Regions from separate parts of the Streptomyces sp. JN8 genome, predicted to be linked through region 1. Evidence: riboswitches for the same ligand, from Rfam matches in the RefSeq annotation. Region 1 holds a riboswitch; each other region holds the start of a gene.
What was found. A riboswitch is a leader RNA that binds a small molecule or an ion and turns the genes downstream of it on or off. The one in region 1 is predicted to bind cobalamin.

Region 1 (6,932 bases):
TCGCGAAGGAGACAGACCGTGCGACCAGTCCGAGTGATCAGCCTGCTCAGAGCCGGGGCCGCCGCGGCGGCGATACTTCTCGTCCCCACGCCGGTCCTCGCGGCCGCACCGGCGCCCGCCGCGGCGAGGACGGAGGTGGCCGTCTCACCGGTCGACCTCCAGGGGCCCGCCATCTCGGCGGTGAAGGTGACCGTCAAGAACGCGGGGCCCGACCGCATGCGGTCCCTCAAGGTGTCCTTCGCCGGGCCGGTGGGCTGGTCGGTGCAGCCGGCCGAACGCACCGTGAGCGGCGCCCTGTCCGCCGGCCAGTCCGTCGTCACCGAGTTCAGGATCCAAGTTCCGGAGCAGCGACCGGGGTTCACGATCCGAACGTTCACCGCTGCCGCGACGTACCAGGGCGGTGACGGTGCCGGGTCCGCCACCGGCACGCTGTCCCAGCGCTCGGGCGAGCCGCTGGCCGATCTCAAGGCCGCCTACAACGGGGTCGCCGTCACCGACGAGTCGGACACCGCGCCCGGCGACTACGACGGCGAGGGCAACAGCTTCTCCGCTCAGAAGCTCGCGGCCGTCGGCCTGACCCGCGGCGCGTCCGTGAGCGCGCTGGGCGCGAAGCTGACCTGGCCGGACGTGCCGAGCGGTACGAAGGACAACGTGGCGAGTGCCGGACAGGCGGTCACGCTGAACGGGCAGGGCAGCCGGCTCGTCTTCCTCGGGTCGGGCGTCGGAAGCGGTGCGACGGGAACGGCCACCGTGTACTACCGGGACGGGACCTCCGCCAAGGGTTCGTTCGGCTTCCCCAACTGGTCCTTCTCCCCCGCCGATGCGCACGGCGCGACGCTGGTCGCGTCGTCCGACGGCCGGAACCGCCCGAGCGGGTACGGGAACGCCGGCATCGCCTACCGCGTGTTCGCCCACTCCATCCCCCTCGACGCGGCCAAGCAGGTCGACTTCGTCGTCCTGCCGGACAACAGCGGCATCCATGTCTTCGACATGGCCATCGCCCCTTGACGCCCCTCGCGTGACCACGCTCCGCGGCAGCCGCCCCCGGGCCTTTCGGTCCGGGGGCGGTCGGCGTCCGGCGGGCGGCCCTCCGGCCCCGCCGGCCCGGACGTCCGCGGTCTCCGGGCGGGTACGCGCTACCGCGGCTCCCGTACGACGGCGAAGAGCGCGCGCTCCGCGGGCAGGCCGTCCGCGTCGAAGGCGCGATGGCGGCCCAGGTGCTCGACGCGCGCTCCCGCGCAGCTCTCCCGCAGGTACTCCGTGAGCCAGGCGTCGGGTGTGGGCGTCATAGGGGGAAGGCCGAAGGAGTCGGGCATCTCGGCTTCGCCGGTGTCGAAGAACAGCACCTTGTCGGTGCGGTCCCAGAGGCCTCGAAGCAGCTGCGTGGCGGTTTCGAGGCCGAGCTCCTTGACCAGGTGGTGCCAGAGGGACAGCAGGAGGGTGCAGTCGGTGGTCGGCAGGAGGCCGAGGGTGTCGGTGCGCAACTCCAAGGCCATCACCGCGACGTTGTCCAGGCGGTTGCGCCGTACGGCCGTCGTCGTGGTCCGCACGAACCTCGGATCCGCTTCCAGCGCGACCACGAGAATGCCGAGCCCGGCGAGTTTGATCGGGAAGTAGCCGGCGTTCGAGCCGATGTCCTTGGCCGTCCTCACTCCCAGGCGTGCGACGACCGGCTCCATCGCCGTCCAGCGGGACCTGCTGCCGGCCGCGCGCCGGGCCTTCCGCACCGGCAGGCCCGGAACCGGCTGGTACAGGCCCTCGGGCAGGACGTCGAGGCGCAGGCGGATCAGATCGATGGTGTCGTTGAGCCGGCGGCACGCGCGCGGCATCAGCCGGAGCGCAGCGACCTGTTGGTGGAGACGAATCAGGCGGGTGGAAGCCTGGGATTCGTTCAGTCCGTCCACGGGTTACCCCTGTCGGCTGCCGAGCCGTCGCCGCTGTCGCGTCGGCTTCCGAGGTCCGGCGCTCTTCGTGCCCGGACCTCGCACTGTCCCCGCCACCGGCACACGTCACCTGTGTGCCCTGCAGGCACTCATCGCCCAGTTTAGACGAATGTGTACATACAACGCATCGTGTGCACGCCGACCGGCGAGACGCGGCCCCGCGACGGCTCACGGGTGGGGACCGCGGGGCCGGGGCGGCTCGGCAGGGCTTCCTCCCTCGGGTGCGGGAGAATCGGGCGATGGACCGATCCGACGATGACGCACGACCCGACCGGCATCGCGACACACCCCGGCCTTCCTGGGCCGTGGCGTACGACGGGGGCCGCCCGGAGGGCGGGCGCGCCTGCGGCCATGCCGCGACCCTCCCCGTCGCGCCGGATCAGCCGGCCGATGCCTGCGCCGAGTGCCTTTCCTCGGGTGGGAGTTGGCGGCGGCTGCTCTGGTGCGCGACGTGCGGACACGTCGGTTGCTGTGACAGCTCGCCGGGGCGGCACGCGTACCGGCATCACGACAGGACCGGGCACCCGGTCGCGCTGACTCTGTCCGCGGACGAGGACTGGGCCTGGTGCTACGAGGACGAGGTCTACCTCGTCCGGTGAGCCGCCTGCGGACGGGAGCCGGGCGGGCGGGCGTGGCGTCCTCGGACGGCCGTACCCCGCCGCGTACGCCCGGGCGAGCCGGGGGGGGCCGCCCCGGCGCGATGCCGGTCGCCGAGGCGGCGCGAGCCGTCAGAAAGCCGGCCCCGGTGCCGGTACGGGCCCGGGCAGGGGCCCCGGGTTCGGGCCGGGCTCCGGGCGCGGATCGCCGGGCTGCGGGTCCGGACCGGGCTGCGGAGGAGCCGGGGGTACCGGGTCGGGCCCGCCGGGCGTGGGCACCGGGCCGGGGACCGGACCCGGCTGCGGGCCGGGACCTGGGCCGGGGGCCGGGGTGGGGTTCGGGGGCACCGGATCGGGCGGCGGAGTGCCCAGTTCCGTCGTCCCCGCGTGCCAGGGCTCGCGACCGGGGTCCGGCGGTGGCCCCGCCGGGCCGGGAGGGACGGGACGCGTGGGGGGCGCCAGTTCCGGATCCGACGGGTCCGGCAGATTCGGACGGCCGGTCCGTACGTCGCTTCCCATGATCACACCGCCTTACCGGGTAGGGAGGGATGCTGTTCTCCTCCCCCACTCGGCTGCCCGGAGAGATCCCGCTCATGCGCCCGCGAGGACAGGTGCACCCGGGCGGCGGCACGGGCGTGCGCAGGTACGCCCTCCGTTCGGCGACTGCCGGTTCGAGATCGAAAGGCCGGCCGTCCGCGGGCGAGAGCGGCGGCCGGACGGCCCTCAGCCGGCCTTCCCTCCGGCGGGCGGCTTGCCGGGTCCAAGATCGCCCTGTGGTAGTTTGCCCGGGCCAGTCGTACCCCTGTACGTATCGACACGGTATGTGCGCGGGTCAGGGAATCCGGTGGGAATCCGGAGCTGACGCGCAGCGGTGAGGGTGACGGGCGGAGCAGCGGCCACTGGGTCCCGACGGGCCCGGGAAGGCGTTCCGTCCGGACGACCCCGAGTCCGAAGACCTGCTGGCGCCCCGGACGGCGTGCCGTCGTCCGGGAAGCACCGTACGACAGGCTCCGCGCATGAGCCCTGACGCAGAGGACTCCTCCTGTGCCCCTCGCCCACCGTTCCCGTGCCGCCGTGCTGCTCGTGGCCGCTGCCGCCCTCGTCTCCGGCTGCGGCGACACCACCGGGGCGGCCAAGCCCGAGGCGAAGCAGGCGGGGCCCGGCCATCCGGTCCGTCTGGACAACTGCGGACAGCGGGTCGAGCTCGACCACGTCCCCCGCCGGGCCGTCGCCCTGGACCAGGGATCGGCCGAGATCCTGCTCTCCCTCGGTCTCGCCGACCGCATGGTGGGCACCGCCACCTGGACCGATCCGGTCCTCGGCGGGCTGGAGAAGGCGAACGCGACCGTGCCCCGGCTCGCCGACCGCTACCCCTCCTTCGAGAAGGTCCTCGACGTCGAACCGGACTTCGTCAGCGCGTCCTTCCTGTACACCCTCGGCAAGGGCGGCGTGGCCCCGCGGGAGCGGTTCACGAAGCTCGGCGTGCCCACCTACCTCTCCCCCGGCGACTGCGTCGGCAAGGACAACGGCGGCGGTGGCGACGGTGTGCGGACGAGGCCACTGACCATGGACACCGTGTACGGCGAGATCCGGGACCTCGCCCGCGTCTTCGGCGTGCCGGAGCGCGGGGAGAAGCTCATCGGCGAGCTCCGCGCCCGGGTCGGGAAGGCCACGGCCGGCGCGGACTTCGGCGACGCGTCCGTCCTCTACTGGTTCTCCGACTCCCAGGGACCGTACATGGCCGGCTGCTGCGGCGCTCCCGGCATCGTCAGCGGGGCGCTCGGCGTGAGGAACGTCTTCGACGACACGAAGGAGGAGTGGCCGCAGATCAACTGGGAGACCGTCGCCGACCGCGATCCCGACGTGCTGGTGATCGCCGATCTGACCCGCAGGGCGCAGTCGGCGGAGAGCGCCGCGAAGAAGATCGAGTTCCTGGAGTCCCACGCGGTCACCCGCAACATGACGGCGGTGCGGAACAAGCGGTACGTGATCCTCAGCGGTCAGGCCATGAACCCCACCATCCGCACGGTCGAGGGCATCGAGAAGGTCTCCGCCGCGCTCAAGACGTACGGTCTCGCGAAGTGACCCGGCCGGGGCTGGAGACGGCGGACCCGCCGGACCGTGATCACGCCGACCGGCCCGCCGCGGTGGGTCGGTCCGTGCGCGCCTCCGTCCGCACGTCCCGCGCCCTCGCGACGGTGGCCGCGGTCGGCGGGGTCGTCCTGCTGTGCGCCTCGGTCGCCGTCGCCCTCACGATCGGTCCGGCCGACATCCGCGTCTCGGACTCCTGGTCCGTCGTGGCCGCCCACCTCGGTGGGAGCCCGTCCGGCCTGAGCGCGATCCGCGACGGCATCGTCTGGGAGCTGAGGCTGCCGCGTACCCTCCTCGCGGCCGTCTGCGGCGCCGGCCTCGCGGTCTGCGGCGCGGTGCTCCAGTCGCTGCTGCGCAACCCGCTCGCCGACCCGTTCGTCCTGGGCGTCTCCTCCGGGGCCTCGACCGGTGCGGTGGCCGTCATCGTCCTCGGCGCCGGCGGGGGCCTGCTCCCCGTGACCGGGGGCGCGTTCCTCGGCGCGCTCTGCTCCTTCGCCCTGGTGCTCGTCCTCAGCCACACGCTGGGCGGGTCGACCGACCGCGTCGTGCTGGCCGGGGTGGCGGCGATGCAGCTCTTCTCGGCCCTCACCTCGTTCGTCGTGATGACCGCCGCCGACGCCGAGACCACCCGAGGGGTCCTGTTCTGGCTGCTCGGCTCCCTCGCGGGAGCGGACTGGACGGACGTCGGGGTGTGCGCCGCCGTCCTCGCCGTCGGACTCGTCGTCTGCGGCGGACACGCCCGCACGCTGGACGCCTTCGCGTTCGGCGAGGACGCGGCGGCGACGCTCGGCGTCGGGGTCGCGCGGACCCGTCTCGTCCTGCTCTCGGTCACCGCCCTGCTGACGGCGGTCCTGGTCTCGTCCGCCGGCGCGATCGGCTTCGTCGGCCTGGTCCTGCCGCACGCGATCCGTGCCCTCGTGGGCCCCGGCCACGCCCGGCTGCTGCCCCTGACCGCACTGGCCGGGTCGGTCTTCCTGGTGTGGGCCGACACCCTCGCGCGTACGGTGCTCGACCCGCAGGAGGTGCCGGTGGGCGTGGTGACCTCCCTGGTCGGCGTCCCCGCGTTCGTCCTCGTCCTGTACCGCACCAGGAGCACCCGATGACCGACTCGGTCACGCACGTCGGCACCTCCGGGCTGCACGCCGCACGCGTCTCCCGTACCGCCGGCGGCGCTCTCGTCCTGGACGGCGTGACCGTCGCGCCGCGCCCCGGCACGCTCACCGGCCTTCTGGGACCGAACGGTTCGGGGAAGTCGACCCTCCTGAGGGTGCTGGCCGGAGTGCTCGCCCCGGACAGCGGGCTCGTGACCCTGGACGGCGATCCGCTGAGCACGGTTCCGCGCCGGGTGCTCGCACGGCGACTCGCGGTCGTCGAGCAGCACGCCGACACGCAGGTCGACCTCACCGTGACCGACGTCGTACGCCTCGGCCGCATTCCGCACCGCCGCGCCTGGTCGCCGGCGACGGCCGCCGACGAGGAGGCGGTACGGACCGCGCTCGCCCGCACGGGGCTCGCCGACCGGGCGTACCGCACCTGGCGCACCCTCTCCGGCGGCGAGCGCCAGCGGGTGCAGATCGCCCGTGCGCTCGCCCAGGATCCGCGCGATCTCCTCCTCGACGAACCGACGAACCACCTCGACATCCAGCATCAACTGGACCTCCTGGCCCTGGTGTCGAGTCTGCGCCTCACCTGCGTCATGGCGCTGCACGACCTCAACCTGGCGGCGATGTACTGCGATCACGTGGTGGTGCTGCACGAGGGGCGGGTGGTGGCGGCCGGGCCGGTCGCGGACGTCCTCACGGAGCGACTCGTTCAGGAGGTCTACGGGGTCCGGGCGGTGGTGTCCTTCCCGGGCCCCGGCGACCGCCCCCACGTCCGCTTCCTCGGCACGGCGTCCTCGGGTTCGTGAACGGGCGACGCCGGCCCGACGAGGCCCCGGCCGGTGGGTTCCTCGGGGCTGTCAGAACGGCGGTTCGGTGGAGAAGGGGTCGTCCCGGGCGGGCGTGGGAGGCTTGACCGGCGGCTCCTGGAGGATGCGTACCGCTTCCTCGACGCGGCCCTGGTCGATGAGCAGCTCGGCGCGCGACGGGCCGCCGCCCGACGGATGCCGGTCCAGGAGCGCGGCGGCCTCCTCGTCCCGACCGGCTTCGGTGAGCACGTGCGCCAGTCCGCGGGCCGCGTACCAGGTGTCGCCCTCCGGGTGCGCCCGGGCCTGTTCGATCGCCTCGTCCAGACGGCCGCACCGGGCCATGAGGGGGAGTCTCATCCAGAAGAATTCCCAGTCCTCCCGGCCTTCCCGGCG
Region 2 (6,932 bases), 540 kb from region 1:
GCCGCCGCGTTCGACCGCCCGTGGGCCGTGAAGCAGGGCTGGTCGGGGAGGTACGCGCAGGGGACCTGCGGGTCCGCGAGCGCGACCGCGGCCCGCGGCGCCGGGACCGCGGCCGCCGTGCCCGCCGGCGCGGGCGTCGACCTGAGCCGGCCGGCACTGCACACGACCGGCACCGTCGGGGCCGGCGACCGTTCGATCGTGGCCGTCCTCACCCTGCACCCGGACGGCACGTCGTACGGGAAGGCGTACACCGACCTCGGCCGGCTGACCCGCTCGCTGAACGTTCCCGGCGGAACGGCGCCGGCGGGGAAGTGGTACGGGACGTGGGGCCAGGACGTCGCCGTCCGGACGGGGCCGGTCGTCGGGGACAACCTGGTGACCCGGCTCCCGGCCGGCGTGGAGGTGCTGGTGGGCTGCCAGAGGAAGGGGCAGCTCGTCTCGGTCCCGCCGTACAGCAACGACTGGTGGGCGTATCTGCCGCAGTACGGGGGCTACGTCACCAACATCTACCTCAGCCATCCGGACAACCAGCTGCCGGACGTACCGCTGTGCACGAGTCAGAAGTGATCCCGGGGACTCCCGGAGAAGGAGTGACGATGTCGCGTACCTGGCGTTCCGCCCCCGGTGTGGTCGGTGCCCTCCTGTGGGTGCTGGTGTCCGCCTTCGCGGCGGCCCCCGCCCAGGCGGCGGTCTCGGACGGTCCCCGCGGCGGAGGCGGCCACACCGTGGTCATGCCACCGGCCCCCCGCGGCGAGGGGGCTTCCTCGCGGGCCGCGGCGGCCGTGTCGCCGACGGTCTCGCCGTGGGCGGACTACGTGCACACGTCGTCGGGCAGCCCCGTCACGTGTGCGTCGGGGAACCTCTGCACCGGGGTCTGGGACCCGGTGGTGGGCAAGTACAAGGTGTTCTTCCTCTACCGGTGCCAGCAGTACTCCCTGTCCCACTGGAACGGTGTGGGCCAGGTGGTGAACAACCAGGTCGGTGCCGCCGCGTTCTTCTACGGCCAGAACGGCCAGGTCCTGGACGTCGTCCTGCCGGAGCCCACGCCCTTCACGTACGACTGGACGCCCGTGTGGTCCATCCGGAACTGCTGAGCGGCCCCGCGCGGACACCGCCCGGTCGCCGGGGTCGCCTTCGGCGGCCTCGGTCACCGGGCGGTCGGCGTGATCGCGCGGGGGCCGCCCGGAACGGCCGGGCGGTCCGCTCCTCCTCCGGGCCTGCCGGCCGGTCGTTCAGGTCCGTGGGAACGCCGGCGCCGCCGGAGCGGGCCCCAGCGTCGTCGTACCGGGAGCCGAACGGTGGCCCAGCCCCGTGCGGTAGGCGTCCAGGGCCGCCTCGGTGCGGCCGCCGCGGCGCAGCAGGTCGCCCAGGAGACGGCACAGGTCGGCCAGGTCGCCGCTCGCTCCGCTGCGCTCCAGCAGCCCCAGGGCCGTGACGTAGTGCTCCTCGGCGGCCTCGGCGTCCCCCCGCTCCTCGGCGATCAGCCCGAGCAGCCGGTGCGCGCCGCCCGCGTGCACCGCGCCGTGCCGGTCGCCCAGTTCGAGGAAGGCCGAGAGCAGGCCGGAGGCCTCGTCGTGCCGTCCGAGCCGCCGCAGGACGTCGGCCAGCTCCACTTCGACCTGTGCGGTGAACAGCGCCGCGCGCCGGTCGCTGAGCATGTCTCGGGCGGCCCGCAACTCCGCCTCGGCCGCATCGAGTTCCCCGCGCTGGGCGAGGACGTAGCCACGCATCCAGTGGCAGTGCGCCAGGTCGGTGCGCAGGCTCAGCTGCTGGTAGATCGCCTGCGCCTTGGCCAGTGAGGCGTCCGCGTCGGCCGTGCGCCCCTCGGCGAGGAGGGTGCGGGCGACCTGCCGGTGCATGCCGGCCACCAGGGCCGGGTCGTCGACCTGCGGAGCGAGCGCCAGGGCGAGCTCGGCGGCGTGCGCGGCACGGGCATGGGCGCCCATGTCCATGTAGGGGCCGATCACGGCCGCGTACAGGACGACCAGCGCCTCCGGGTCGGTCAGCCCGCTCGTCCCGAGCTCGTCGATGGTGGATTCGAGGAGGTAGCAGGCGTAGCGCAGTTCTCCGGCCAGGAGGTGGGCGACGGCTCGGCCGCGGATCGCGTGGACGCGGCGGGGCAGCGGCTCGTCGGCGAGGAGTCGCTCGGCGGCCTGGAAGTGATGTCCCGCGTCGCCGAGTTGGCCGGTCTCCAGGGCGCAGTCGCCGAGTCCGAGCAGTGCGTCCGCCCGCTCGGGCACGAGGTCGAGGTGCTCCGCGTCGGTGAGGAGGCGCCGATAGTGGACGGCGGCCTCCTCCGCCGTCCCGGTGGCGAGCCGGCGGCGTGCCTCGACGAGGGCGAGCCGCAGCTCCGTGGCGAGGTGCGCGGGTCTTCCGGTGGCCAGCTCCTCGTACGTCGTGCCGAGCCGGTCCGCGAGGAAGCGCAGGGCGGTCTCCGAGGGTCTGACCCGGCCCGACTCCAGCGTCGACACGTACGCGGGGGTGTACGAGGGTTCGGCCAACTGCCGCTGTGTCAGTCCCCGTCGGGCGCGCAGCTGCTGCACTCGGCGGCCGATCGCGGCCGGTTCGTCCATCAGGGCCCCCAGGTTCGTGAACTGCCCAGTATCCAGGCGCGGCAGGCATTGCGCACGCCCTCGCCCTCCCCCTAGGTTAAGCGACTCGTTGACTGTGGTTACTTTCTTGCTTAACTCGCCTGGCAAGGGGCTGATTTCATGCGTTCAGCACGACGAGCGGTCATGGCGGTCGGAGCGGCCGCCGCCCTCGCGGCCGTGCTCGCCGCCGCACCCGGCAGCGCCGCCGCGGAGCCGCCGGCACCTCGTACGGCCGGGGTCGAGGTCGAGATACCGGGGCCCGAGGACGGCACGCTCGCCGGTTCCGGTCACACGCACGTGCCGCCGGAGGGCCGGGACCGGCCGGCCTCCCGCCTCTCGTCGGCCGAGGTGGCCGCCGACGGCGAGGTGGCCAAGATGGTCGACAACGGCTCCACCGCCGACCGGCTCGACATCGTCGTCGTCGGCGACGGGTACACCGTCTCCGAGCTGCCCCGCTTCCACGCCGACGCCCGGAGGAAGTGGGAGGAGCTGACGGCCGTCGAGCCGTACACCACCTACCGCGGCCTCTTCAACGTGTGGACCGTGGACGCCGTCTCGAACCAGTCCGGGGTGTCCGGCGACCCCTCGCCCGACACCGTCCGCGACACGGCCCTCGGCTCGTACTTCTGGTGCGACGGGATCGAGCGGCTGCTCTGCGTCGACCAGGACAAGGTCGACGGGTACGTCGCGAAGGCGCCGGAGGCAGACCTGGTCCTCGTCCTCTCCCACAGCACCAAGTACGGCGGCGCCGGCTACAACGAGCGCAGCGAGACCCTCGGCTACGAGGGGATCTCGACGGCCTCGGCCGGCAACGAGAAGTCCGGTCAGGTCGCGATCCACGAGACCGGCCACTCCCTGGGCAAGCTCGCCGACGAGTACTTCTACGCCGACTATCCCGGCTACGAGCGGTACGAGGGCCCCGAGCCCGCCGACTCCAACATCACCACCCTCACCGCCGGCGAGCTGGCCGACCGGGGAACCAAGTGGCACCGCTGGCTCGGCGAGCCGTCCCCCGACGGCGGCGTCGTCGGCGCGTACGAAGGCGGCGGCTACTACGCCACCGGGCTGCGGCGCCCCACCGAGGACTCCCTGATGCGGTCCCTCGGCAAGCCCTTCAACCTGCCCGGAGTGGAGGCGATGATCGCCGGCTTCTACCGCGAGGCGCGCATCGCCTCCCCCGTCACGGCCACCGACCGCACGCTGCGCAGGGGCGACACCGTCACGGCCCTGGTGCCCCGGCTGGCGGGGGCGGACGGGCGTCAGCTCACGGTCCGCTGGTACCTGGACGGGCGCGAGGTGAAGCCCCTCGCGGGGCGCACCCGGGTCCGGGTGTCCGACCTGTCCCTGAGGCTGCTCGACCTCCGGAAGCACACCCTGTCCCTCACCGCCGAGGACCGCAGCCCCTCGGTCCGGGACCGCGGCATCGCCCGGACGATGAGGTCCACGGTCAGCTGGACGATCCGGTTCTGACGGAGGACCGGCCGCGCCCGTCCGCCCGCCGACGGTGTCCCGCCGTCGACGGGGGGCCCTCGCCGCCGTCTCCGCACCGGCGCGACTCGGCCACCCGTCTCATTTCAGCGTCCGTATGGTGGACGCGGGCTCGCCCCCGGGTGATCCGGCACCCTAGTCTGGCCGGGCAGCTGGTTCGCCCCGTCCGCCAGGCGGGATGCGTCGTAAGAGGGAACCCGGTGGGAATCCGGGACTGCCCCGCAGCGGTGAGCGGGAACGACCGCCGTCATACGCACTGGGACCGGACAACGGTCCTGGGAAGCGACGGCCAGTAGGTGTCCTCCGGTCAGGCCGGAGAGCGTGCCCGCGAGTCCGAAGACCTGCCCGTTGCCCGCACGCGGACGATTCCGCGCGCGGACATTCCGGTGACCTCGTGGGCGGGTCGGCGTACACAGCGAGCGGCACGCACGGTCTTCTCCCGTGACGTGGTCCGCGCGTCCTGTCGTTCCCTTCGCGCCCGCGTCCCGTCGCCCGGGATGTCTCTGGACACATCTCGCGAAGGAGAGTTCCGTGACAGCGAAGCCCGCAGCCGCGGCCGCACGGGCCACCGTGTACGGCTACCCCCGCCAGGGTGGGAACCGCGAACTGAAGAAGGCCGTCGAGGGCTACTGGAAGGGCCGGGTCACCGCCGACGCCCTCCGGACCACCGCCGCCGACCTGCGCCGTTCGAACTGGCGGCAGCTGGCCGAGGCCGGCATCGACGAGGTGCCGACCGGTGACTTCTCGTACTACGACCACGTCCTGGACACCAGTGTCATGGTCGGCGCCGTCCCCGCGCGCCACCGCGCCGCCGTCGAGGCGGACGCGCTCGACGGCTACTTCGCCATGGCCCGCGGCACGCAGGACGTCGCGCCGCTGGAGATGACCAAGTGGTTCGACACCAACTACCACTACCTGGTCCCCGAGCTCGGCCCCGGCACCGTCTTCAGCGCCGACTCGGCGAAGCAGGTCGCCGAGCTGAAGGAGGCCGTCGCCCTCGGCCTGACCGCCCGCCCGGTCCTCGTCGGACCCGTCACCTACCTGCTGCTCGCCAAGCCCGCACCCGGGGTGGCCGAGGACTTCGACCCGCTCACCCTCCTCGACCGGCTGCTGCCCGTCTACGCGGAGGTCCTCGCCGACCTGCGCGCGGCGGGCGCCGAGTGGGTCCAGCTGGACGAGCCCGCCCTCGTCCAGGACCGCACCCCGGCCGAACTGAACGCCGCCGCCCGCGCCTACCGCGATCTCGGCGCGCTCACCGACCGGCCCAGGCTGCTCGTCGCCTCCTACTTCGACCGCCTCGGCGACGCCCTCAAGGTGCTCGCGGCGGCACCGGTGGACGGGATCGCCCTCGACTTCACCGAGCGCGCCGCCGGCAACCTCGACGACCTCGCGGGCGTCGGCGGACTGCCCGGAAAGCGGCTGGTCGCGGGCGTCGTGAACGGCCGCAACATCTGGATCAACGACTACCAGAAGTCCCTGGCCACCCTCGCGACCCTGCTCGGTCTCGCCGACCGGGTCGACGTTGCCGCGTCCTGCTCGCTCCTGCACGTCCCGCTGGACGCGGACGTCGAGCGCGACATCGACCCGCAGGTCCGGCGCTGGCTCGCCTTCGCCCGGCAGAAGACCACCGAGGTCGTCACGCTCGCCGAGGGCCTGGCGAAGGGCACCGACGCGATCACCGCCGAACTGGCCGCCAACCGCGCCGACCTGGCCTCCCGCGCCGACTCCGCCCTCACCCGCGACCCGGCCGTACGCGCCCGCACCGCCGCGATCACCGACGCGGACGGCCGCCGCTCCCAGCCGTACGCCGAGCGGGCCGCCGCCCAGCGCGCGCACCTCGGTCTGCCGCTGCTGCCCACCACCACCATCGGCTCGTTCCCGCAGACCGACGAACTCCGCGCGGCCCGCGCCGACCTGCGCGCCGGCCGCGTCGACACCGCCGGCTACGAGGAGCGGATCAAGGACGAGATCCGCGAGGTCCTCTCCTTCCAGGAGAAGACCGGCGTCGACGTCCTCGTCCACGGCGAACCCGAACGCAACGACATGGTGCAGTACTTCGCCGAGCAGCTCACCGGGTACGTCGCCACGCGGCACGGCTGGGTCCAGTCGTACGGCACCCGCTACGTCCGGCCCCCGGTCCTGGCCGGGGACATCTCCCGCCCCGAGCCGATGACGGTGCGCTGGACCACGTACGCGCAGGCGCAGACCGCCAAGCCGGTCAAGGGCATGCTGACCGGCCCGGTCACCATGCTCGCCTGGTCCTTCGTCCGCGACGACCAGCCGCTCGGCGACACGGCCCGGCAGGTGGCGCTCGCCCTGCGCGACGAGGTGGACGACCTGGAGGCGGCGGGCACCTCGGTCATCCAGGTCGACGAGCCCGCGCTCCGGGAGACCCTCCCGCTGCGCGCCGCGGACCACGCCGCCTACCTCGACTGGGCGACCGAGTCGTTCCGGCTCTCCACCAGCGGGGTCCGGCCCGGCACCCAGATCCACACCCACATGTGCTACGCCGAGTTCGGCGACGTCGTCCAGGCCATCGACGACCTCGACGCCGACGTCATCAGCCTGGAGGCCGCCCGCTCCCACATGCAGGTCGCCGGTGAACTCGCCGAGCACGGCTACCCGCGCGAGGCCGGTCCCGGTGTCTGGGACATCCACTCCCCCCGCGTCCCCAGCACGCAGGAGGCCGCGGCGCTGCTGCGCAAGGGTCTGGAGGCCATCCCCGCCGAGCGGCTCTGGGTCAACCCCGACTGCGGACTCAAGACCCGCGGCTGGACCGAGACCCGCGCCTCCCTGGAGAACCTCGTCACCGCGGCGCGGCAGGTCAGGAGCGAGCTGAGTACCGACGAGGGC
Region 3 (6,932 bases), 6.1 Mb from region 1:
TCGAACCCCCCGCTGTGGGTCGTCGTCTCCGCCGGTGTCGCCATCGCCCTCGGCACGTACCTCGGCGGCTGGCGCATCATCCGCACCATGGGCAAGGGCCTCACCGACCTCCAGCCGCAGCAGGGCTTCGCCGCCCAGACCAGCGCCGCGACGGTCATCCTCGCCTCCTCGCACCTCGGCTTCTCCCTCTCCACCACCCAGTCCTGCTCGGGTGCCGTGATGGGCGCCGGTCTGGGCCGCAAGGGCGGCGTCGTCCGCTGGTCGACCGCCACCCGGATGTTCGTCGCCTGGGGCCTGACCCTGCCCGCCGCCGCCCTGGTCGGCGCCGGTGCCGAGTTCCTCACCAAGCAGGGCCCCTGGGGCATCGCCGCCGTCGCCGTCCTCCTGGTCGTCGGCTCGGCCGTCATCTGGTCGCTCTCCCGCCGCAAGCCGGTCGACCACAACAACGTCACCGACGACGACCTCGACGGCGAGCCCGCGGGCGTCGTGACCACCGCCATGGCCGCCGTCACCCCGCCGCCGCCCGCCGGCTCCGTCGCCGCCGTCGCGGACGAGGAGCTCCGGACGACCATCCCCGCGCCGGCCCCCACCGACCCGACCGCTCCCCCGGCCCCCGCCGCCGCGGTCTAAGGAACGAACGACATGAAGATCGACTGGGCAGCTCTCGGCTCCGTCTTCGGAGTCAGCCTCGTGGCGACCGTCGCGCTCGTGGGCCTCTTCACCCTCGGCATCGTCGGCCTCACCAAGCAGGAGGAGGCCGCCGCCCGCGGAGGCTCCGCGGCTCTGGCCCGTACCGCCGCGTACGCCTGCTTCGCGCTGTGCGCGGCGGCCGTCGCGTACGGCATCTACCTGATCGTCGTCTGACGGTCCGCACCCGGCCGGCGGGGCGGTCCGCACCTTCGGGTGCGGGCCGCCCCGCCGTCGTGTCTGTGGTGCTCCGCACAGTGACCCGGTGCAGGTCAAGGGTGAGTTGACGGCTGTTCTCGGGGCGTGGTGGACTGCCGGGGCCATTACGGCGGCAGTAGAGGAAGTCCGGTGCGAATCCGGCGCGGTCCCGCCACTGTGACCGGATCCGAGGGTCCGGGAGTCAGGAACTCTCGCCGCCGGTCACGTCGATCCAGGGCGCGGACCCTGAGTGAGGACATGCGCCATGCCCGGCCGCAGCAGAACCGGCCTCACCTCCCCCGGCGTCTTCGCGTACGGCGCGGCCGCCGGTCTCGCCGTCGACCTGCTCGTCGGCGACCCCCGCCGCGGGCATCCCGTCGCCGCGTTCGGCCGGGCGGCCGCCGCGGTCGAGGACCGCCTCCACCACGACCACCGCGGCTGGGGCGCCCTGCACACCGCCGTCTGCGCCGGATCCACCGTCGCCCTCGGGGCGCTCGCCGCCCGGGCCGTACGGAACCGGCCGGCCGCCGCCGTCGCCCTGACCGCCGCCTCCGTGTGGGCGGTCGTCGGCGGTACGACCCTGGGGCGGGAGGCCCGGGCCATCGGCGGGGCGCTCGCCGCCGGAGACCTGGAGGTGGCCCGGGAGCGGCTGCCCCACCTCTGCGGTCGCGACCCGCAGTCCCTGGACGGACCCGCGATGGCCCGCGCCGTCGTGGAGTCGGTCGCCGAGAACACCTCCGACGCCGTGGTCGGCGCGCTCTTCTGGGGCGCGGTCGCGGGCGTCCCGGGCCTCGTCGGCTTCCGCGCCGTGAACACCCTCGACGCCATGGTCGGCCACAGGTCGCCCCGGCACCGCCGCTTCGGCTGGGCCTCGGCCCGCCTCGACGACGTGGCCGGCTGGCCCGGGGCCCGGCTGACGGCCGCCCTGGCGACCGTCGCCGGCGGGAACCCGCGCGGGGCGCTGCGCGCCTGGCGGGCCGACGCCGCGCGGCATCCCAGCCCCAACGCGGGCCCCGTCGAGGCCTCGTTCGCGGGCGCCCTCGGCGTACGCCTCGGCGGCACCCTGGCGTACGGCGGCCGGGTCGAGCACCGGCCGGTGCTCAACGGCGGGGGCAGGGACGTCGAGGTGGCCGACATCGACCGGGCCGTGCGCCTGTCGCGGCGGGTCACCGCACTCACCCTGGCCGCCTGTGTCGGCGGCCGCCTGATATCCGGCGCCCTGGGCGCGCCGGCCCGGAAGCGGAGGAACGCATGAGGGGCGGGGGTCTGCTCGTCGCCGGGACCACGTCCGACGCGGGCAAGAGCGTCGTGACGGCCGGCATCTGCCGCTGGCTGGTCCGCAAGGGCCTGAAGGTGGCGCCGTTCAAGGGGCAGAACATGTCCCTCAACTCCTTCGTCACCCGGGAGGGCGCCGAGATCGGCCGCGCCCAGGCCATGCAGGCGCAGGCCGCGCGGGTGGAGCCCACCGCGCTGATGAACCCCGTGCTGCTCAAGCCCGGCAGCGACCGGTCCAGCCAGGTCGTCCTGATGGGCCGACCGGTCGGCGAGCTGAGCGCCCGCGGCTACCACGGAGGGCGGCAGAAGGAGCTCTTCGAGCCGGTCCTCGCGTGCCTGGAGGAGCTGCGGAGCACGTACGACGCGGTGATCTGCGAGGGCGCGGGCAGCCCGGCCGAGATCAACCTGCGACGCACCGACATCGTGAACATGGGGATCGCCAGGGCGGCGCGGCTGCCGGTCGTGGTGGTCGGCGACATCGACCGGGGCGGGGTCTTCGCCCAGTTCTTCGGCACGACGGCGCTGCTCGCCCCCGAGGACCAGGAGCTCGTCGCGGGCTACCTCGTGAACAAGTTCCGCGGCGACGTGACGCTGCTGGAACCTGGCCTCGACATGCTGCTCGGACTCACCGGGCGGCGGACCTTCGGAGTCCTGCCGTACGCCCACGGGCTGGGCATCGACGAGGAGGACGGCCTCCGGGTCTCGCTGCGGGGCGCGGTGCGCGAGTCCGTCGTCGCGCCGCCGGCCGGCGAGGACGTGCTGCGCGTGGCGGTCTGCGCGGTGCCCCTGATGTCCAACTTCACCGACGTGGACGCGCTGGCCGCCGAGCCGGGCGTCGTGGTCCGGTTCGTGGACCGGGCCGAGGAGCTCGTCGACGCGGACCTGGTCGTCGTGCCGGGGACCCGCGGCACCGTCAAGGCCCTCGCCTGGCTGCGCGAGCGCGGTCTCGCCGACGCCCTGGCGCGGCGGGCGGCCGAGGGCCGACCGGTGCTCGGCGTCTGCGGCGGCTTCCAGGTGCTCGGCGAGCACATCGAGGACGAGGTCGAGTCGAAGGCGGGGGCCGTCGACGGGCTCGGGCTGCTGCCGGTCCGGGTCCGGTTCGCACGCGAGAAGACGCTGGCCCGGCCGGTCGGCGAGGCGCTCGGGGAGCACGTGGAGGGGTACGAGATCCACCACGGGGTCGCCGAGGTGCTGGGCGGCGAGCCCTTCCTCGACGGGTGCCGGGTGGGCGCGGTCTGGGGGACCCACTGGCACGGCTCGCTGGAGAGCGACGGGTTCCGGCGGGCGTTCCTGCGGGAGGTCGCCGCGGCGGCCGGCCGCCGTTTCACGCCCGCCCCCGACACCTCGTTCGGCGCCCTCCGCGAGGAACAGCTCGACCGGCTCGGGGACCTGATCGAGGAGCACGCGGACACGGACGCGCTGCTCCGGCTCATCGAGGAGGGGGCTCCGCGGGGGCTTCCGTTCGTGCCGCCGGGTGCGCCGTGAGCCCCGCCCCCGGCGGACACCGTCCGTCGTCCGAACATCAGCGATCCGAAGGAGTGACCGGCCGATGAGCACCCGGTATCCGTTCACCGCAGTCGTCGGCATGGACGACCTGCGGCTCGCCCTGCTGCTGAACGCGGTCAGCCCCGCCGTCGGCGGTGTGCTCGTGCGGGGCGAGAAGGGGACGGCCAAGTCCACCGCCGTACGCGCGCTGGCCGAACTGCTGCCCGCCGTGCCCGTGGTCGCGGGCTGCCGGTTCAGCTGCGACCCCGGCGCCCCCGACCCCGGCTGCCCCGACGGGCCGCACGGGACCGCGCCCGGCACCGAGCGGCCGGCCCGGATGGTCGAGCTGCCCGTCGGCGCCTCCGAGGACCGGCTCGTCGGATCCCTCGACATCGAGAAGGCCCTCGCCGACGGCGTCAAGGCCTTCGAGCCGGGACTGCTCGCCGCCGCCCACCGGGGGATCCTCTACGTCGACGAGGTCAACCTGCTGAGCGACCACCTCATCGACCACCTCCTCGACGCGGCCGCCATGGGGGCCTCGCACGTCGAGCGCGAGGGCGTCTCGGTGCGGCACGCCGCCCGCTTCCTGCTCGTCGGCACCATGAACCCCGAGGAGGGCGAGCTGCGGCCGCAGCTGCTCGACCGGTTCGGGCTGACCGTCGAGGTCTCCGCGTCGCGCGATCCGCAGCAGCGCGTCGAGGTCGTCCGGCGCCGGCTGGCCTACGAGGACGATCCCGCCGCCTTCGCCGACCGCTGGGCCGCGGACGAGGCGGAGCTGCGCGCGCGGATCGTCGCCGCGCGGGAGCTGCTCCCCCGGGTGACGCTCGGCGACGGCGTCCTGCTCCAGATCGCCGCCACCTGCGCCGCGTTCGAGGTGGACGGCATGCGCGCCGACATCGTGATGGCCCGTGCCGCGACCGCGCTCGCCGCCTGGGCCGGCCGCACCGAGGTCGGCTCCGAGGACGTGCGGCAGGCCGCGCTCCTCGCGCTCCCCCACCGTCGCCGCCGCTCCCCCTTCGACGCCCCCGGCCTCGACGAGGAGAAGCTCGACGAGACCCTGGAGGAGTTCAAGGGCCAGGAGCCGGACGAGGACCCCGAGCCCGACGGGCCGGGGGACGGCGGTCCCGGTGACGGCGGCCCGGGGGACGGCGGCCCCGGAGGAGGGGTGCCCCCGCAGGGCGAGGGTCCCGCCGCCGAGCACTCCCCCGCTCCCGAGGAGTCCGCGCCGCCCGCGCCCCCGGCCGGGACCGAGCCCGCACCCGCTCCGCAGAGCGCCGGGGCCGGTGCCGGTGAGCGCGCGGCCGTCGCCGCCTCCGAGCCCTTCCGTACGAAGGTGCTCAGCGTGCCCGGTCTGGGCGAGGGCGCGGCCGGACGGCGCTCCCGGGCCCGCACCGAGCACGGCCGGACCACCGGCTCCACCCGTCCCCGGGGGGCGCTGACCAAGCTGCACCTGGCGGCGACCGTGCAGGCCGCCGCGCCGCACCAGCGGGCGCGCGGACGGACCGGGCCCGGTCTCGTCGTGTGCCGGGACGACCTGCGGCAGGCGACCCGGGAGGGGCGCGAGGGGAACCTGGTGCTCTTCGCGGTCGACGCCTCGGGTTCGATGGCGGCGCGGCAGCGGATGAGCGCCGTCAAGGGCGCCGTCCTGTCGCTGCTGCTCGACGCCTACCAGCGGCGCGACAAGGTCGGCCTGGTCACCTTCCGGGGCCGCGAGGCGGAGGTCGCGCTGCCGCCGACCTCGTCCGTCGACGCGGCCGCCGCCCGGCTGGAGAAGCTCCCCACCGGCGGCCGCACCCCGCTGTCCGCGGGTCTCCTCAAGGCCCACGACGTCCTGCGCGTCGAGCGGCTCCGGGACCCCTCGCGCCGCCCGCTGCTCGTCGTCGTCACCGACGGGCGGGCCACCGGCGGCGGGGCCGACCCGGTGGCGCTCGCCGCCCGCGCGGCGCGGCTGCACGCCGCCGACGGCACCGCCTCGGTCGTCGTCGACTGCGAGACCGGACCGGTGCGGCTCGGGCTCGCCGGGCAGCTCGCCCGTGAGCTCGGCGGCACCGCCGTCACCCTGGACGAGCTGCGCGCCGACGCGATCGCGGGCCTGGTCCGGGACGTACGGGAAGCGGGGCACGCGCCCCGTACAGGTCAGGCAGCACAGTCAGCACGGTCGGTGCGCTCCGCACCGCCGGCGCAGTCAGCATGGAGGGCCGCTTAATGCCGCAGGGACAGCCGACCGTCGTTCCCGACGACGGTCTCACCACCCGTCAGCGCCGCAACCGCGCGCTGGTGATGGTGCACACGGGCGTCGGCAAGGGGAAGTCCACCGCCGCGTTCGGGATGGCGCTGCGCGCCTGGAACCAGGGCTGGCCGATCGGGGTGTTCCAGTTCGTCAAGTCCGCGAAGTGGCGGGTCGGCGAGGAGAACGCGCTGAAGGCCCTCGGCGAGACGGGCAAGGGCGGCATGGTCACCTGGAACAAGATGGGCGAGGGCTGGTCCTGGATCCAGCGCGAGGTCGCCGAGGGCGAGCAGTCGCACGAGGACAAGGCGCGCGAGGGCTGGGAGCAGGTCAAGCGGGACCTCTCCGAGGAGAAGTACACGTTCTACGTCCTCGACGAGTTCGCGTACCTGCTGCACTGGGGCTGGATCGACACGGCCGAGGTCGTCCAGGTGCTGCGCGACCGGCCGGGGCACCAGCACGTCGTCATCACCGGCCGCAACGCGCCGCAGGAGCTGGTCGACTTCGCGGACCTCGTCACCGACATGTCCAAGGTCAAGCACCCGATGGACGCCGGTCAGAAGGGCCAGCGGGGCATCGAGTGGTAGCACGTCTCGTCATCGCCGCGCCCTCCTCGGGCGCGGGCAAGACCACGGTCGCGACCGGTCTGATGGCCGCGTTCGCCGGCCGTGGTCTGGCGGTCTCGCCGCACAAGGTGGGGCCGGACTACATCGACCCCGGGTACCACGCGCTCGCCACGGGGCGGCCGGGCCGCAACCTCGACGCGTACATGTGCGGTACGGGGCTGGTCGCGCCGCTCTTCGAGCACGGGGCGCGCGGCTGCGACCTGGCGGTCGTCGAGGGCGTCATGGGGCTGTACGACGGCGCGGCCGACCAGGGTGAGCTCGCCTCCACCGCCCAGGTGTCGAAGCTGCTGAAGGCGCCGGTGGTGCTGGTCGTCGACGCGTCCTCGCAGTCGCGTTCGGTGGCGGCGCTCGTGCACGGCTTCGCGTCCTGGGACCCGGAGGTGCGGATCGGGGGCGTGATCCTCAACAAGGTCGCGACGGACCGGCACGAGCAC
Region 4 (6,932 bases), 870 kb from region 1:
TCGGGGTCGTCACGGCCTTCGTCGGCGCCCCCGCCCTGCTGTTCGCCGTTCGCCGTATGAGGGGAGCGGGATGAAGACCGCCGACCGGACCGACTCTCCCGACCGCGCCCGGACCGACGGGCCCCGCGGGCCGAAGCCCGCCCGCCGCGGCGTGCTGCGGATCGGCCCCTGGGTCGCCGTACCCGTGCGCCGCAGGACCGTGATCGCCGCGGCGGTCTCGCTCCTGCTGCTCTGCGCGGCCGCCGTGGCCACGCTGTCGATGGGCCGCCTCGGCATCGACCTGCCCGACCTGCCGTCCGCCCTCGCGGGCGACGCCACCGGGAAGAACGCCTTCGTCCTGAACCGGCTGCGCGGCCCGCGGCTCGTCGTGGCCGTCGCCACCGGTGCGGCCCTCGGCCTGTCCGGGGCCCTGTTCCAGTCCGTCACCCGCAACCCGCTGGGCAGCCCCGACGTCATCGGGCTCAGCGCCGGGGCCGGAGCGGGAGCGGCGGCCGCCGCCCTGTTCCTGCCCGACGTGATGCCGGTGTCCGTCGGCGCCCTGCTCGGCTCGGTCCTCGCGATGGCGGTCGTGTTCCTCTCCACCGGCACCGGGTTCCGCAGCCCCGGCCGGCTCGTGGTGGCCGGCATCGGCGTCGCCGCGATGGCGACCGCGCTGACCCAGTACGTGGTGTACGCCGTGGAGCGCGACAAGGCCAGTTCCCTGACCGCCTACATCAACGGCAGCCTCTCCGCGCGCTCGTGGGACGACGCGGCGGTCGTGTGGACGGTGCTCCTCGTCTCCCTGCCGTTCGCCGCCCTCCTCGCCCGGCCCCTGAGCATCGGTGAGATGGGCGACGACCTCTCCACCGGCCTGGGGGCCCGGCCGGGGCGGACGGCGACCTGGGCGATCGCGCTGTCGATCGTCCTCTCGGCGGGAGCCGTCAGCGTGGCGGGTCCGATCGCGTTCATCTCCCTGACCGCCCCCCAGATCGCCAAGCGGGTCGCCCGCAGCGGCGGACCGCACCTGGTGATGTCCACCCTGCTGGGGGCACTGCTGCTGGTCCTGGCCGACCTGACGGCGCAGCAGCTGCCGCTCTTCGACGACCTGCCCGTCGGCCTCTACACGATGGCCGTCGGCGGCGCGTACCTCGGCTATCTGCTGCTGCGCGAGTGGCGGCGTCCCGTCGCCTGACCCCGGGGGACCCCTCCGCCGGGTGCTCGGGGGTGTCCTGTCGGTCGGGCCGGGCTCGCGGGGTCTGACCGACGGGACACCCCCTAGCCGGACCCGAGCGGCGTCCCGACGCTCAGGTTCCAGCGCCCGGCGCGCCCGCTCAGGTGAACGGCGGTCAGCGGACGGACGTCGAGCCTCCCGGCCGCCTCGTCGGGCGCCCCGAGGGCGTGCACCAGGGCGGCCCGGATCACGTCCGGTTCGGCGACGACCGTGACGCGCCCCGACTCCCCCCGCCGCGCGTCGAGCCAGGCACCGACCCGGAGTCGCAGCTCGCGCGCGGACTCCCCGCCGTGCGGCGCCGCCGTGGGGTCCGACAGCCAGACGCCGAGCGCCGCCTCCTCGGCGGCGGCGACGGCCGCCAGGGTCCGTCCCCGCCAGCGCCCCATGGCGCAGCCCGCGAGGGCGGACACCGCCTCGGCCGACAGGCCGAGGGCCTCCGCCGTCCCCCGGCAGCGCGCCGAGGGCGAGGAGTACGCGCGCGCGGACGCATCGACGGCGGAGGCCGCCGACTCGGCACGGGCCAGGCCCGCGGGGTCGAGCGGACGGTCGTCGTCGAACCCGACGTCGCGCGGGGCCCCGCTCGTGGCGGGGGAGATCAGCGTCAGCCGGACGGTCATCGGCGTCCTCGTCGGTCGGGTCCCGGGGCGCGCCCAGGGTAGCGCCGATCCCGGTGACCACCGTGTTCGGCCCGGGGCGCGGCCGGGGGCGTGCGAACGTGATTCAGGCCTCACGCCCTTGGCGGCACCCCCGGTGCGCGGTACGGTCGGGCGACATTTGAACAGCGTGACGACGGCGAGACGGAAGTCCGGTGGAAATCCGGCACGGTCGCGCCACTGTGAGCCGGGCGCCGCCCTCCTTCCGGAGGCGGTGCGACGGTGAGTCAGACCCGTGGACCGTCGTCCTGCACCACCGTCCGGGACGCGAGTTCCCGTAGGAGGTTCCACCATGGCCGAGGCTGCCCTCACCGCCGCCGCATCCGCCCCTTCCGTGGCCGTTCCGGCCCCGCTGCCCGTCCGGGCCGTCCTTCCCTGGGCGTTCTTCGTCGGCCTTCTCGCGCTGATCGCGCTGTACTTCGTGGGCGCCGAGCAGGGTGCCACCTCCCTGATCGCGGGCTCCGACGTGCACGAGTGGGTGCACGACGGACGCCACCTGCTCGGCTTCCCCTGCCACTGAGAGGCGATCCGCACATGCACGCCTCAACTGTCAGATCCCTGCTGGTCCGCGGCATGCTCGCGGGCCTGGTCGCCGGTCTCCTCGCCTTCGCCGTCGCCTACGTGGTGGGCGAGCCCCCGGTGAACGGCGCCATCGCCGTCGAGGAGGCCCAGGCGGCCCAGGAGGCGGACCCCGCCGCCGGGGCACACGCCGGCCACGGCGGCACGGGCGCCGCCGAGGTCGCGGAGGAAGAGGAGGAGGCGGTCAGCCGCCCCGTCCAGTCGACCTTCGGCCTGGCCACCGGCGTCCTCGTGTACGGGGTGGCGCTCGGCGGCATCGCCGCGCTCGCCTTCTCCTTCGCGCTCGGCCGGATCGGCCGGTTCAGCCCCCGGGCGACGGCGGCGCTCACCGCGGCGGCGGCGTTCACCACCGTCTACCTGGTGCCGTTCCTGAAGTACCCGGCGACCCCGCCGGCCGTCGGCAACCCGGACACGATCGGGAAGCGCACCACCCTGTTCTTCCTGATGATCCTGCTCAGCGTGCTGCTCGGGCTCGCCGCGGTGATCGCGGGCCGGCGGCTCGCACCGCGCCTGGGCAACTGGAACGCGACCCTGGCCGCCGCGGCCGGTTTCGTCGTCGTGACCGGTGTCGCCTTCGTGCTGCTGCCGGCCAACGACGACGCGGTCAAGGCGGGCTTCCCCGCCGCGCTGCTCTGGGAGTTCAGGCTGGCGTCGCTCGCGGTCCAGGCCGTCCTCTGGGCGGTGTTCGGGGTGGTCTTCGGCGTCCTCGCGCAGAAGGTCCTGGCCGGCCGGACCACCGCGGCCGGGACTCCCGCCGGGGCCGGGGCGCCGCTCCCCGGCTGACCCGTCCCGGACCGGACCCGGACCGCCCGCCCCGTACGCTCCGGCGTACGGGGCGGGCGCGCGTTCCGGGGTCGGACCAGGCGCCGCATCCGGCCGTGCGGGTCCTCGACCCGGCCGAACCGGGTCGCGGGGCACGGTTCAGGCCCGCCGGGCCCACGCCTCCTCGAACATCTCGTGCAGGGGGGCAACCGGCAGCAGCCGCTCGAAGGGCGAGAGGACCCGGCCGCCCAGCCACGGCCTGGCCCGGAGGGACGCCAGCTTCGCCTTCTCCAGGGGCAGGTGGGGCGCCTTCAGGTCGCTCCACTCGCCGGGCAGGAACAGGGTGCGGCCGGCCCGCGGCCGCCTGGCCTCGACGACCGCGCCGGTGGCGAGGAGCTCGGTGCGGACCTCCGTGTGCCGCTTGGCCGTCCAGCCGTTCCACCGGCGGACGTTCCGGTCGGTGGGCGCGGCCAGCGTCGCGAGCTGGAGGTACAGGGCGGCCGCGGCCGGCCCGGTGCCCAGCTCCCCGGCCACCCGCGCGACGAGCTCCGGGCAGGACTGCCGGGGGTCCGCCTCGTACGCGCCGTCCGGTACGGCCCCGGATGCGGCCCTCCGCATGATCCGGTCCAGGCCGCCGCCGGCGATCAGCGGTTCCAGCCGGTCCAGGGGGCCGGTGAGCTCGGCGACCTCGCGGACCCGCCGCCACGCCTCGGGGTCGGCGACCGCCGCGGGCCGCAGGGCGGCGTCTCCTCGGGGAGCGCACACCACCAGGGCGCCGGAGTCGTACGCCGTCATGTCCGGTGTCCCCGCCTGCTCCGCGCGGAGTGCCAGGGACACCGGGAGGGTCGCGGGCCCGAACCGCTCGGCGATGCCCTCCGGCGTGTCCTCGACCGTCGCGTCGGGGAGCGCCACGAGGAGCTCCGGTCGGGACAGTTCGGCCCGCAGCCGCTCGTAGAGGGCCGTCGCGCCCGCGACGGCCGGGTCGCCGACGGGGCGGTCGGTCCACGCCCAGACCAGGGCGGTCGCGATCCGCCCGACGGCGAGGCCGACCGGGGTGCCGTAGGGCAGCTCGGGTCCGGCCGGGGGCAGGGCCCTGACCTCCACGCCGAGGCCGTACCTGGGTGCCGCGAGTTCCCAGCCGGCCGCGGGCACGGTGGCGTCCTCGGCCGCCCCGTAGCCGCCGGCGAGGCGTCGGGCCCACACCTCGGAGAGGCCGAGCTCGGCCTCCAGGGCGTCGGCGGCCTCGTCGTCCACGGCGGGCAGGGTGCCCATCCGCTCCCGCCACACGCCCGCCATGCGCTCCACGGCCGCCTCGACGCCGCCGGGCCGCCACAGCTCGGCCGGGTCCCGGGGCAGCGCCGCCGCCAGCACGGCCCTCCGGCCGTCGCCGCCGAGCCGGGCCCGGAGCCTCCGGTACGACTCGGCCGTCATCGGACTGGCCTTGTACGGCGCCTTGCGGGCGAGGGCGAGGTCCTCGTCCCGGTCGGCGCGGCCGACGAGGCCGGCGACCACGAGCCGGGCCACGGGCCGTCGTACGCCGGTCAGTTCGGCGAACCGCGCGGCGGCGGACTCCGGCACGGGCAGCGGTCCGTGCGCGTCGACCGCCCCGACGAGGGCCCGCAGGCGGGCCGCGTCGTCCCGCTCGATCGTGACGAGCCGGGACTCGGGGATCCCGTCCGGCGCGGGGGCGCCCTCCGTCACGCCGTCGGCGGGGGCGACGAACCAGCAGGCCTCCCCCGCGTCCCAGCGCGCTGCGGACGCCACGGCCGTACCGCCCTCGCGCAGCGCGTCGAGCGCCGCGGGCCAGGGCGCGCGGCCGACGCGCCACCGGCTGCCCTCGCGGGCGAACGGCTGGTCGGCCCAGGTCTCCAGGAGGGCGCGCAGGGCGGTCCGGTCGGTCTCCGGGGTGGGTGCGACGGCCGCGCGCCAGGCGACGGCGTCGATCGCACCGAGGAGTTGCGACCAGTCGTGCGGGAGGGCCGGCGGGGACAGCCGCCGGACCTCCTCCACGATCGTCCCGGCCAGGCAGGCGCCGTCGGCGGCGAGGGCGCTGAGGGTCGCGGACCGGGCGACGTCCCGGCTCCGCCGCCGGCTGTCGTCCCCACCGTCGACGAGGAGTCCGGACAGCGCGGGCATCAGCTCGGTGTCCGGCACCTGGCGGCTCGGCAGGACGGGCGGCGCCTCGGCGAGCAGGGTGACGCGCCGGTGCAGGGCGCGGCGGCGCTCCTCCACGCGGGCGGCCCGCTCGGCCACGGCGACGACGGCCTCGGCCAGGAACGGGTCGGTGATCCGGGGCAGTTCGCGTGCCACGGCGGCGCGTGCCGCCCCGGTGCCGTCGAGGGCGGCGGCGAGCAGGGCGTCGGCCGTGCCGCGCCCGAGGGTGCGGAGCGCGGCGGAGCCCGCCGGGTCCCGGGTCCGCAGCAGGTACCAGAAGGCGGGCGGCAGAGCCGTACCGCGGGAGACGGTGGCCGTCCGCCGCGGGCTCACCCGCGGATGGGCGGGCGAGTGGTGGCCGTCGAGCTCCCACAGCAGGACGCCGTCGGCGGCGTAGGCGCGCACCCCGGTGCGGGTACGGGACTCGGCGAGGACGACGTCCTCCACGGCGCCCTCCGGCGCGGCCCAGAGTCCCCACGGCTCCTGTCCCGGCCGGTCGATGTCGAAGCGGGCCGTGCGGCCGTCGACGCTTTCCACGAGGTAGTGGTCCGGCGCGTGGTCGCGGTGGCGGGTCCGGAACAGGATCCGGGTGCCGACGAGTCCGTCGCGGCTGCCCAGCGGGGAGTCGGTCAGCCCCGCGGGCAGCGGGGCGAGGTGCAGCGCCTCGTGGGCGAGGGTCAGGTCGGCCTCGGAGGGCTCCAGGGCCGGATCGGTGCTCGCGGGGCGGCCGGGGAAGTCGGGCAGCGGGGTCGCGCCCCGGGGCTCGCCGGTGACCGCGTCGACGAGCTCCCACGGGCGCCGCCCGTAGACCGCGTTGGTCCAGATCCGGGTGCCGTCGCCCATCTGCAGCTCGTCGCGGTCGATCCCCTCCGTGCCGCCGGGGCGGGTCACCCGGAGGCCGCCGTGCCGGCCGCCTCCGTCGGCGGTCTCGAACTGGAAGCCGTACGCCCCGTCGAGGCTCCCGCCGAAGGCGACCAGGCCGCCGGACTCCTCGGGGGTGAAGCGCTCCTCCGGGCGGTCGGCCCAGAAGGCGGTGTGGCCGGACTCGGTGCTCCAGCTGACGAGGAACGAGCCGCCGGCGTAGTGGACGGCGAACGAGTTCGCGTCGTCCGGCACCGTGAAGCGGCACGACCCGCGGACCCCGTCCGGGGCGACCGCGACGGCGCGGTCGCGCCCGAAGACGGTCAGCACGGGCCAGGTGCAGGTCACTCCTGCCACACCGGGCAGTCCGACGGACTCCTGACCGCCCGCCGCCCCGACGGACGGTGTCGGGGCGGCCGGGCCTGCGGGGCCGGTCGGGCCGGCGGGGCCGGCCGCGTCAGCACCGGCACCGGCTTCGGCTTCGGCTTCGGCTTCGGCTTCGGCCGCGAACTCCTCGTACACGGCCTCCAGCTCCGGCCACGCCAGTTCCTCGGGGAGTCCGGCCGCGAGGGAGCGCCGCAGCGCGCCGCCGGCGGAGGCCTCGGCGAGAACGTCGCCGATCCCGCCGAGCGCCGTCACCGTCGGCCGGTCGAGCAGGGTCTCCAGCTCGGCGACCGCCTCCTCCGCGCCCGCCATGCCGCCGCCCCCGACGG

Region 2: linked by a shared signal. The riboswitch ahead of metE (5-methyltetrahydropteroyltriglutamate--homocysteine S-methyltransferase) and the one ahead of ACY0MR_RS00870 (ABC transporter substrate-binding protein) in region 1 are both predicted to bind cobalamin.
Region 3: linked by a shared signal. The riboswitch ahead of ACY0MR_RS27770 (cobalamin biosynthesis protein) and the one ahead of ACY0MR_RS00870 (ABC transporter substrate-binding protein) in region 1 are both predicted to bind cobalamin.
Region 4: linked by a shared signal. The riboswitch ahead of ACY0MR_RS04395 (CbtB domain-containing protein) and the one ahead of ACY0MR_RS00870 (ABC transporter substrate-binding protein) in region 1 are both predicted to bind cobalamin.

Annotation. Positions count from the first base shown of each region.
Region 1 covers NZ_CM147852.1:173,938-180,869, forward strand. The annotation lists gene ACY0MR_RS00855 (NEW3 domain-containing protein) at 19-1,008, shown strand; gene ACY0MR_RS00860 (methyltransferase domain-containing protein) at 1,137-1,829, opposite strand; gene ACY0MR_RS00865 (UBP-type zinc finger domain-containing protein) at 2,249-2,542, shown strand; cobalamin riboswitch at 3,314-3,517, shown strand; gene ACY0MR_RS00870 (ABC transporter substrate-binding protein) at 3,584-4,624, shown strand; gene ACY0MR_RS00875 (FecCD family ABC transporter permease) at 4,699-5,733, shown strand; gene ACY0MR_RS00880 (ABC transporter ATP-binding protein) at 5,730-6,539, shown strand; gene ACY0MR_RS00885 (tetratricopeptide repeat protein) at 6,591-6,932, opposite strand, start outside.
Region 2 covers NZ_CM147852.1:717,166-724,097, forward strand. The annotation lists gene ACY0MR_RS03185 (hypothetical protein) at 1-567, shown strand, start outside; gene ACY0MR_RS03190 (hypothetical protein) at 597-1,094, shown strand; gene ACY0MR_RS03195 (helix-turn-helix domain-containing protein) at 1,233-2,573, opposite strand; gene ACY0MR_RS03200 (M64 family metallopeptidase) at 2,712-4,061, shown strand; cobalamin riboswitch at 4,216-4,442, shown strand; gene metE (5-methyltetrahydropteroyltriglutamate--homocysteine S-methyltransferase) at 4,611-6,932, shown strand, end outside.
Region 3 covers NZ_CM147852.1:6,304,345-6,311,276, reverse strand. The annotation lists gene ACY0MR_RS27780 (anion permease) at 1-630, shown strand, start outside; gene ACY0MR_RS27775 (hypothetical protein) at 643-864, shown strand; cobalamin riboswitch at 978-1,119, shown strand; gene ACY0MR_RS27770 (cobalamin biosynthesis protein) at 1,151-2,140, shown strand; gene ACY0MR_RS27765 (cobyric acid synthase) at 2,137-3,645, shown strand; gene ACY0MR_RS27760 (putative cobaltochelatase) at 3,710-5,851, shown strand; gene cobO (cob(I)yrinic acid a,c-diamide adenosyltransferase) at 5,851-6,459, shown strand; gene ACY0MR_RS27750 (cobyrinate a,c-diamide synthase) at 6,453-6,932, shown strand, end outside.
Region 4 covers NZ_CM147852.1:1,042,242-1,049,173, forward strand. The annotation lists gene ACY0MR_RS04380 (FecCD family ABC transporter permease) at 1-74, shown strand, start outside; gene ACY0MR_RS04385 (FecCD family ABC transporter permease) at 71-1,171, shown strand; gene ACY0MR_RS04390 (histidine phosphatase family protein) at 1,255-1,827, opposite strand; cobalamin riboswitch at 1,984-2,122, shown strand; gene ACY0MR_RS04395 (CbtB domain-containing protein) at 2,156-2,383, shown strand; gene ACY0MR_RS04400 (CbtA family protein) at 2,398-3,225, shown strand; gene ACY0MR_RS04405 (hypothetical protein) at 3,364-6,932, opposite strand, start outside.